Regions from separate parts of the Janthinobacterium svalbardense genome, predicted to be linked through region 3. Evidence: predicted binding sites of a transcription regulator. Region 3 holds the regulator's gene; each other region holds the start of a gene.
The links. Region 3 encodes NrdR, which represses ribonucleotide reductase genes. Its sites were predicted from a motif close to CACNANATNTNGTG; they were not measured.

Region 1 (3,277 bases), 500 kb from region 3:
CAAGCTGGCCGGCTCCTCGATCGCGTAATACTCTTCGTCATTGACTTCGAAGCGGCCCTTGCACAGGGTCGGATAGCTGGCGTTTTCACCGGGCGCATAGCGGTCGATCAGCACGCCGTTCAGGCGCGACTCCAGGCCATTCGGCGTTTCCAGCCAGCGCACGGCCTTGGCCGGCGAGCACACGCCGTGGGTGTTCGGCGCCTCGCCCGTTGCATACGACGACAACGCACAGCGCCCTTCGACCATCACGCACAGGCTGCCGAAACCGAACACTTCGATCTCGACTTCCGTCTTGCTGATCAATTGTTCCACCTGCGCCATCGACAGCACGCGCGGCAGCACGGCGCGGGCGATGCCGAAGTGTTCATGGTAAAAATTGATGGCTTCGTAGTTGGTGGCCGAGCCCTGCACGGACAGGTGCAGGCGCAGCTGCGGCTGGTGCTGCGCCGCGTAGGCCATCAGACCCGGATCGGCAACGATCATGGCGTCGATGCCGGCCGCAGCCGCGCGATCAATGGCGCTGCGCCACACGGCCCAGTTGTGCGGCTGCGGATAAGTGTTCAGCGCCAGCAGCACCTTGCGTCCGTACTGGTGGGCGTAGCGCACGCCTTCGGCGATGGCTTTCTCGTCGAAATTGAGGCCGGCGAAATTGCGCGCATTGGTGGCATCGCGAAAGCCCAGGTAAACGGTATCGGCGCCATTGTCGACGGCCGCTTTCAGGGCAGGCAGGCTGCCGGCGGGGCAGACCAGTTCCAGCGGTCCGGCCACGCGGGTGGCGGTAGTTGATTCAAGCATCATGATGTTCACAGTCCTGTATCGGCTCAGGGTGCAGACTATAGCCCCGCCCATGCTGCCCAGTCCTTGACGCAGGTGAAGGAATGCATGCATGGCTGGCACACCTTCAACTTGCTTGACCTGGCTGTAAAATGCCCCACTTCCCCCCTCTTCGATTGCCCACCATGACCCGCAAACCGCTGCTGATTTTCCTTCTGACCCTGTTCCTCACCGCGCTGCAAGTGCAGTGGGCCGGTCCGGCCGATGGCTATGACGCGGGGACCATCTCCGTGCTGTCGCCGGAAGTGCTGGGCGCCTATCCGGGCGTGCTGCTGCTGTTCCTGCTGGCCGTGTTCGCGCGCCGCCAACTGCCGCTGCTGCGTCAGGCCGCCATCTGCACGGGCCTGCTGGCCATCTACTGGCTGCTGGCGAACTACGTCACGTTCGATGCGCGCGTGGCCAGCTGGAGCACCTATACGCCACTGGAAATCTGGGCCCACGTACTGCCCGCCTCCGTCGCCAGCATCGCCGCCTGCGGCGCCGCATTCTTTTGCGCGAGCTGGCTGATCCTGCGCGAAACGCGCTGGAACAAAACCGGCTGAGGTGGTTTTTTCACCTGGATCAAGGATACGCGAATCGCTTGCACGCCACCTTTGACGGCACTACATTTAGTAGATAACCTTCATAAAAACACCGCATGTTGTGTTTACTGGAGGTTTCATGACGACGAATGCAGTTTCCCCCACACGCGGCCAGGTCGATGTCGCCGCGTCCATCAATGAATACCTGGAACGGCGCGACTGGCGCGTCAACGCCAACGCCAACCAGGGGTATTCCTTGGGTGGCTTGATCCTGAATGTCTCGGGCAAGGTCATCGCCAACTACTGGCTGGACCAGGTGTATCCGCCGGAAGTGGGCGCGGCGCACCGCGAAGCGGCACTGCACATCCACGACCTCGACATGCTGGCCGGCTACTGCGCCGGCTGGTCGCTGCGAACCCTGCTGCATGAAGGCTTGAATGGCGTGCCGGGCAAGATCGAATCGGGCCCGCCGAAACACATGTCGAGCGCCATCGGCCAGATCGTCAATTTTCTCGGCACCCTGCAAAACGAATGGGCCGGCGCGCAGGCGTTCAGCTCCTTCGACACCTACATGGCGCCCTACATCCGCAAGGACAGCCTGCGCTACGAAGACGTGCGCCAGTACATGCAGGAGCTGATCTTCAACCTCAACGTGCCATCGCGCTGGGGTACGCAAACGCCGTTTACCAACCTCACCTTCGACTGGGTCTGCCCGGACGACCTGCGCGAGCAGATTCCCGTCATCGCCGGCCAGGAGATGGACTTCAGCTATGGCGAGCTGCAGGCGGAGATGGACATGATCAACCGCGCGTATATCGAGATCATGATGGCGGGTGACGCCAAGGGCAGAGTCTTCACCTTTCCCATCCCGACCTATAACATCACCGAGGACTTCGACTGGCATAGCGAGAACGCGGAACGCCTGTTCGAGATGACGGCCCGCTACGGCCTGCCCTACTTCCAGAATTTCATCAATTCGGAACTCAAGCCGAACATGATCCGCTCCATGTGCTGCCGCTTGCAGCTGGACTTGCGCGAACTGCTGAAACGGGGCAATGGCCTGTTCGGTTCCGCCGAGCAGACGGGCTCCCTGGGCGTGGTCACCATCAACTGCGCGCGCCTGGGCCACCTGTGGCGCGGCGACGAAGCGGCACTGATGGCCGACCTGGACCGCCTGCTGGAGCTGGGCAAAGTCAGCCTGGAAATCAAGCGCCGCACCATCGAAGAACTGATGCAGCAAGGCTTGTTCCCCTACACGAAGCGCTACCTGGGCACCCTGCGCAATCACTTTTCCACGCTGGGCGTGAACGGCATCAACGAGATGATCCGCAATTTCAGCGGCGACGCTTACGACATCACGTCCGCCGAGGGCCATGCGCTGGCGATCCGCCTGCTCGACCACGTGCGCGCCCGCATGGTGGCATTCCAGGAAGAGACGGGCCACATGTACAACCTGGAAGCGACACCGGCCGAGGGCACCACCTACCGCTTCGCCCGCGAAGACCGCAAGCGCTATCCCGCCATCCTGCAGGCGGGCACCGTCGACAACCCGTATTACACGAACTCGTCGCAACTGCCCGTGGGCCATACGGACGACCCGTTCGAGGCGCTGGAATTGCAGGACGCACTGCAGCGCAAGTACACGGGCGGCACGGTGCTGCACCTGTACATGACCGAAGCGCTGTCGGATGCGAATGCCTGCCGCGAACTGGTAAAACGCGCGCTGAGCCGCTTCTCGCTGCCCTACATCACGGTCACGCCCACGTTTTCCATCTGCCCGCGCCACGGCTACCTGGCCGGCAAACATGAATTCTGCCCCACCTGCGACGCGGAACTGATCGCCCGCAAGCAAGCCCACCCTGTTCCATCACTTGAGGAAACACCATGAACGCACGTCCCGACTTCACTCCCGCCATCACCCT
Region 2 (3,277 bases), 2.7 Mb from region 3:
CGCCTTTTTCCATGACGCGCTTCATGAACATGTCGGGAATCCAGTTCGCCGTGTTCATGTCGTGCGTGCGGCGGCGGTCGTCGCCCGTGTTCTTGCGCAGGTCGAGGAATTCCTCGATGTCCATGTGCCAGGTTTCCAGGTAGGCGCAGACGGCGCCCTTGCGCTTGCCGCCCTGGTTGACTGCCACGGCCGTGTCGTTGACCACTTTCAGGAACGGCACCACGCCTTGCGACTTGCCGTTGGTGCCCTTGATGTGGGCGCCCAGGGCGCGCACTGGCGTCCAGTCGTTACCCAGGCCGCCGGCGTACTTGGCCAGCAGCGCGTTGTCCTTGATGGCGTCGTAGATGCCTTCCAGATCGTCCGAGACGGTGCTCAGGTAGCACGACGACAGCTGCGAACGCAGGGTACCCGAGTTGAACAGGGTCGGCGTCGAGCTCATGAAGTCGAACGAGGACAGCAGATTGTAGAACTCGATGGTGCGCGCTTCGCGGTCCGCTTCGTTCAGCGACAGGCCCATGGCCACGCGCATGTAGAACGCCTGCGGCATTTCGATGCGCACGTCATGGATGTGCAGGAAGTAGCGGTCATACAGCGTTTGCAGGCCGATGTAGCCGAATTGCAAGTCGCGGTCGGCAACGATGGCCTTGGCCAGGCGTTCCAGGTCGAAACTGGCAAGTACCGGGTTCAGCAGATCGTTGGCGATGCCCTTGGCGATATATTGCGGGAAATACGTCAGGTACTCGGCAGCAGCGGCCGCTTGCGGCACTTCCTTGCCGAACACTTCCTTGCGCACCGTGTGCAGCAGGATGCGGGCCGTGACCTGGCTGTAGGCCGGATCTTTTTCCATCAGCGCGCGCGCCGCCAGGATGGCCGACTTGTGCAGCTCTTCGACGGGCACGCCGTCGTACAGGTTCTTCACCGTTTCAGCCAGGATGGCGTCGGCATCGACGTGCTTTTCCAGGCCGGCGCAGGCGGCGTTGATCAGGTCGCGCACTTCCTGCATGTCCAGCAGGCGGCGCACGCCGTTGTCAGTGACGTTCAGTTGCGGTGCGGTCACTTGCGCGGAAGCGCCCAGCGCCTCCTTCTGCAAGCGGCGCTCTTCCATGTGCTTGGCACGGTACAGCACGTAGGCACGCGCCACGTCGTGTTCGCCCGAACGCATCAGCGACAGTTCCACCTGGTCTTGCACGTCTTCGATATGGAAGGTGCCGCCACCCGGATGGCGGCGCACCAGCGCGGCGACGACGCCGTCGGTCAGTTGCGCCACCAGTTCGCGGACGCGTGCCGACGCGGCGCCCTGGCCACCGTTAACGGCCAAAAACGCCTTGGTCATGGCGATGGCGATCTTCGAAGGCTCAAATGCCACCACCGCACCGTTGCGGCGGATGATGCGATAGTCGCCCAATGCCGCGCCGCTGCTCGCCACGCTATTGGCCGCGCCTGGCGCTGGCGATACTGGCGTTGGATGGATGGAAATATCTTGTGGTGATTGCATTGAAGCTCCCGTTGTCAGCTAAAGTCAGCCTGCAGTTTTGCTGCCGCGTGTGTTGTTGAATAGAACGCCCGATGGTCAGGGTTTCCTCAGGTATTTGTTGCTAAATAGTAAATAATATACAGCCAAAAATCAGACGGCCAACCTGTACAGCCCGGCTGGCGCGAAACACGATCAAGGGTGATGAAACGCCAGTTCCCGTTGCCGTATAAACAAACAGGGTAGCTTTGGCAATAATTCTGAAAACGTCTGTGATGGCACTACATATAGTCTTTAAATCCAAGTTATGCACTAATTGTAGTGCCCATCGAAAGGCGATGCAATAGTTTTCCGGCATCCGCCAGCGTAATTTTTTGTATTTTCATATACGATTTCGGTTGACTTTTCAGGGCACGGATGGAAAGCCCAATCCCCGCGTAGTAAGCGCTAACGCAGGCTGCCCGCGCATAGTTTCCAGCCAGCATACTTGATAAAAATGCCAGTCAAAAAACGGCCCCGGATCCGTCTTCCTGCCCGGCGCAATGTGCGCGTGGCCGCGCACCTGGGACAGCCCGTAGCGCGCTACCAGTGCCGCCGTCAGCACCGCCAGCACATGGTATTGCCGCGGCTGGAAGGGCACATCGTCCGCGCCTTCCATTTCGACACCGATGGAATAGCCATTGCACTGCGGGCGCCCTTCGAACATGGACGCGCCGGCATGCCAGGCACGTTGATCAGTAGAAACATATTGCAACAGCGCACCATCGCGCCGCACAAAAAAGTGCGCCGACACCTGCAAGCCACGCAGGTCGGCGAAAGAAGGATCGGCATTATAGTCTACCCGGCCGGTAAACAAGTCCGACACATGCGGTCCGCCGAAGTGGCCGCCCGGCAAGCTGATGTTATGGATCACCAGCAAGTCGACTTGCGCACCGTCCGGGCGCGCATCGTAGTATTGGGAGTCATAGCGCAGCGCGCCGTCGCACCAGCCGTCTTCATCTATCGTCCATGCTGTCATCAAGGTAACGCTTCCTGTATCGTCAATTTCTGCATGCGGTAACGCAGCTGGCGCACGCTCAGGCCCAGCTGGCGCGCCGCCCGTGCGCGGTGATAGCGCGCCTGCACCAGCGCCAGCATGATCATGTCGCGCTCGGCCTGGCGTAAATACATGTCCAGCGGCAAGACGGGCGGCACGCCATATGCCGCCATGCCGGGCAAGCACAGTTGCCGCTCCGGCAATGCCGGCGGCGCCCGCAGCGGCATGCCGCCCGCCGCAGACGGCAAGGCCAGCGCGTCGAGCGCAATCACGCCGCCATCGGCAAAGGCCAGCGCCCGCTCCAGCATATTTTCCAGTTCGCGCACATTGCCGGGGAATGCATACGCGGCCAGGGCCGCCAGCACCGGCGGCGCCAGGCTCACGGCCTGGTGTGGCGCCAGACGCGCCAGGATCACCTCACATAATACCTGCAGATCGCCGCGCCGCTCGCGCAGCGGCGGCAGCGCCAGCTCGATCACATTCAGGCGGTAAAACAGATCCTGGCGAAACGTGCCGGCGGCCACGCCGCGCGCCAGGCCATGCTGGCTGGCGCACAGGATGCGCACGTCGACGGCCTCGTCAGTACTACCGCCCAGCTTGCGCACGCGCCGCTCCTGCAGTACGCGCAACAGCTTGACCTGCATGGCCAGCGGCAGATCGTCGACTTCATCGAGCAGCAAACTGCCGCCATGGGCCGCCTGGAACAAGCCCTGGCGCTCATGCAGCGCGCCCGTATAGGCGCCCTGGCGGCAGCCGAAGAATTCGGCCTC
Region 3 (3,277 bases):
ACGCGCCAGCACGACCACATCGAACTGATCGCGTCGGAGAACTACACGTCGCCGGCCGTAATGGAAGCGCAAGGCTCGCAGCTGACGAATAAATATGCCGAAGGTTATCCAGGCAAGCGTTACTACGGTGGCTGCGAATTCGTCGACATCGCCGAGCAACTGGCCATCGACCGCGTGAAACAGCTGTTCGGCGCCGAATGCGCAAACGTGCAGCCGAACTCCGGTTCGCAGGCGAACCAGGGCGTGTTCTTTGCCGTGCTGAAACCAGGCGACCTGATCATGGGTATGTCGCTGGCCGAAGGTGGCCACCTGACCCACGGCATGCCGCTGAACATGTCCGGCAAATGGTTTGACGTCGTGTCGTATGGCTTGACGGCGGAAGAAGACATCGATTACGAGGCAATGGAGCGCCTGGCCCGTGAACGCAAGCCGAAGCTGATCATCGCCGGCGCGTCGGCCTTCTCGAAAAAGATCGACTTCGAGCGTTTCGGCAAGATCGCCAAGGAAGTGGGCGCCTACTTCATGGTCGACATGGCCCACTACGCCGGCCTGATCGCCGCCGGCCTGTACCCGAACCCGGTGCCGTTCGCCGACTTCGTCACCTCGACCACGCACAAATCGTTGCGCGGCCCCCGTGGCGGCATCATCCTGATGAAGGCTGAGCACGAAAAAGCCATCAACTCGGCCATCTTCCCCGGCATCCAGGGCGGCCCGCTGATGCACGTGATCGCCGGCAAGGCCGTCGCCTTCAAGGAAGCGCTGAGCCCGGAATTCGTCGAATACCAGAAACAAGTGGTCAAGAACGCCGACGTGCTGGCGAAAACCCTGATCAAGCGCGGCCTGCGCATCGTTTCCGGCGGCACCGAATCGCACGTCATGCTGGTCGACCTGCGCGCCAAGAACCTGACGGGCAAGGAAGCCGAAGCCATCCTCGGTTCCGCGCACATCACCTGCAACAAGAACGGCATCCCGAACGACCCGCAAAAGCCTTTCGTCACATCGGGCATCCGCCTGGGCAGCCCGGCGATGACGACGCGCGGTTTCAAGGAAGCGCAAGCGGAAGAAGTGGGCAACCTGATCGCCGACGTGCTGGACAATCCGCATGACACCGCCACCATCGAGCGCGTGAAAGCGGCCGTGAAAGTGCTGGCCGACGCGCATCCAGTGTACGCATAATTATTTGTCCAGAATGTGTCATACAGAGTAAGATTCTGTATGACACATTCCTTCGTGCCCAAGGGCGCCCGGAGTGATTCGGGCGCCCTTTGTACAAGGGCGGCGATTTCCCGTAATTATTACTATAAAGTTGTAGCCAGCCCATGAAATGTCCATTTTGCCAGCACGGCGACACCCAGGTTCTCGATACGCGCGTATCGGAGGAAGGGGATGCCATTCGGCGCCGCCGCCGCTGCGGCAAATGCGACAAGCGTTTTACCACGTACGAGCGCATTGAACTTATCATGCCGGCCGTCGTCAAAAAGAATGGCAGCCGGACGGAGTTCGCTGCGGATAAGTTGCGCGGCAGTTTGATGCTGGCCTTGCGCAAGCGTCCCGTCGCGGCCGCCTCCGTGGATACGGCCATCGCCTCCATCCAGGAAAAACTGCTGACCAGCGGCTTGCGCGAAGTCGATTCCGGCTATATCGGCGAGCTCGTCATGCAAGAACTCAAGCGCCTCGACAAGATCGCCTACATCCGCTTCGCCTCCGTCTACAAGAATTTCGAAGACCTGGCCGAGTTCCAGGATGCGATCGCCGAAGTGGGGCAGGCGCGCAGCAAGCCCTGACGTTCACCTTCTTGCTCAGCTTCTTGTTCACCTGATTGAAAACGGGGCCGCTCATGTGTCCCATTTCGCGCCCCGTGTGCACCACGCCAGCGTTCGCCTGGCAAGCGGTCTGATCAATCCCTACGCTGTTCTTCTCACCTTATCGCCGTGCTGTTTGCGCCAGCGCAGATCCCGTTTTTTGCGCGCGCCTATCGTGTAGCTGGGCCGCCTGTTCTTGCGACTCTGTCTGCGGAAGGGAGTAGCGCATGCGCAATGGCGGTCGCACCATGTTTCCTGCGGGTGGCAGCAGCCTTGTCGAGGTGCTGGTGTCACTGTTGCTGTTGGCGCTGGGCTTGCTGGGCGCCAGCATTTTGCAACTGCATTCCCTGCGCGCGCGCCACGAGTCGGCGCTGTTGTCGGCGGGCGTGCAACTGGCCGCCGGCATGGCCGAGCGCATGCGCGCGAACAGCGTGCTCATGAATGGCCCCGATACGGGCAATCCCTACCTGAACGTGGCCTACGCGGCGGCGGACGACGCCGAAGCAGGCGGTGGCGCGCCCGACTGTTTTGGTGCTGCCGCCTGCAGCGCGGCCGAACTGGCGCAATTCGACATCGCCGAGTGGAAACAGCAGCTGCATGCGGCCTTGCCCGGCGCGCGCCTGCATATCTGCCGCGACGCGCCCGCCTGGGATGCCGCCGCCCAGGGCTTGCCGTGGGCGTGCAGCGGCGGCAAGGGCGCACCCATCGTCATCAAGCTGGGCTGGCGGGGCCGACAGCCCGATGGATCACCGGCCGTGAATGCGGCAGGCGATTCGCTGCCCAGGCTGGCATTCCAGTTGGGAGGCGGCGCATGAACACGGTCTTGCGCCGGCATCGGGGCATGAGCCTGGTCGAATTGCTGGTGGCCCTGTCGCTGGGCGCGCTGCTGATGCTGGCGGCCAGTAGCGTGCTGCTGGCGGCCAGCGGCAGTTATGGCGACCAGTCCGCCAGTGCGCGCCTGGACGACAACGGCCGCTATGCGCTCGACACCATCGCCCGCGCGGTGCGCCAGACGGCGTATGTGAACTGGGATAGCAGCGCCGCGCCCGTCGCCCATGCCGCGCACGACAGCGCGAATATCGCCGGGCTCGACGCGCGCAGCCTGGGCAAGAACAGCGAGGGCATCAGCGGAGCGCTGCCCGGCGCCCTGTATGGCAGCGACGTGCTGGCCCTGCGCTATTACGGTGCCGGCAAGGAAGAGGGCGGCGACGGTTCCGTGCTCAATTGCGCCGGCTTCGGCGTGGGCGCCGCGCAAACGCAGGCGCAGCGGGGCTGGAGCATTTTCTATGTAGCGCAGGGCGCCGATGGCGAGGGCGAGCTGCGCTGCAAATACCGTGGCGCAAACGGCTGGGGTGCGGATGCCATCATCCGCGGCGTCGACGGCTTCCAGGTGCTGTATGGCCTCGACACGGATATGCCGCCCGACGGCGTGGCGAACCGCTATGTCAACGCCAGCGCGCTCGACGCCTTCGATG

Region 1: a site for NrdR is predicted at 1,435-1,448, ahead of CNX70_RS11685 (ribonucleoside triphosphate reductase). Genes of this name have one in related genera too.
Region 2: a site for NrdR is predicted at 1,751-1,764, ahead of CNX70_RS25480 (ribonucleoside-diphosphate reductase subunit alpha). Genes of this name have one in related genera too.

The regions. Positions count from the first base shown of each region.
Region 1 is NZ_CP023422.1:2,599,757-2,603,033, reverse strand. Features, by position in the region: gene ubiU (ubiquinone anaerobic biosynthesis protein UbiU) at 1-798, opposite strand, end outside; gene CNX70_RS11690 (hypothetical protein) at 960-1,376, shown strand; gene CNX70_RS11685 (ribonucleoside triphosphate reductase) at 1,495-3,243, shown strand; gene nrdD (anaerobic ribonucleoside-triphosphate reductase) at 3,240-3,277, shown strand, end outside.
Region 2 is NZ_CP023422.1:5,714,308-5,717,584, forward strand. Features, by position in the region: gene CNX70_RS25480 (ribonucleoside-diphosphate reductase subunit alpha) at 1-1,495, opposite strand, end outside; gene ampD (1,6-anhydro-N-acetylmuramyl-L-alanine amidase AmpD) at 1,878-2,489, opposite strand; gene CNX70_RS25490 (sigma 54-interacting transcriptional regulator) at 2,489-3,277, opposite strand, start outside.
Region 3 is NZ_CP023422.1:2,102,238-2,105,514, forward strand. Features, by position in the region: gene glyA (serine hydroxymethyltransferase) at 1-1,176, shown strand, start outside; gene nrdR (transcriptional regulator NrdR) at 1,320-1,784, shown strand; gene pilV (type IV pilus modification protein PilV) at 2,030-2,617, shown strand; gene CNX70_RS09365 (PilW family protein) at 2,614-3,277, shown strand, end outside.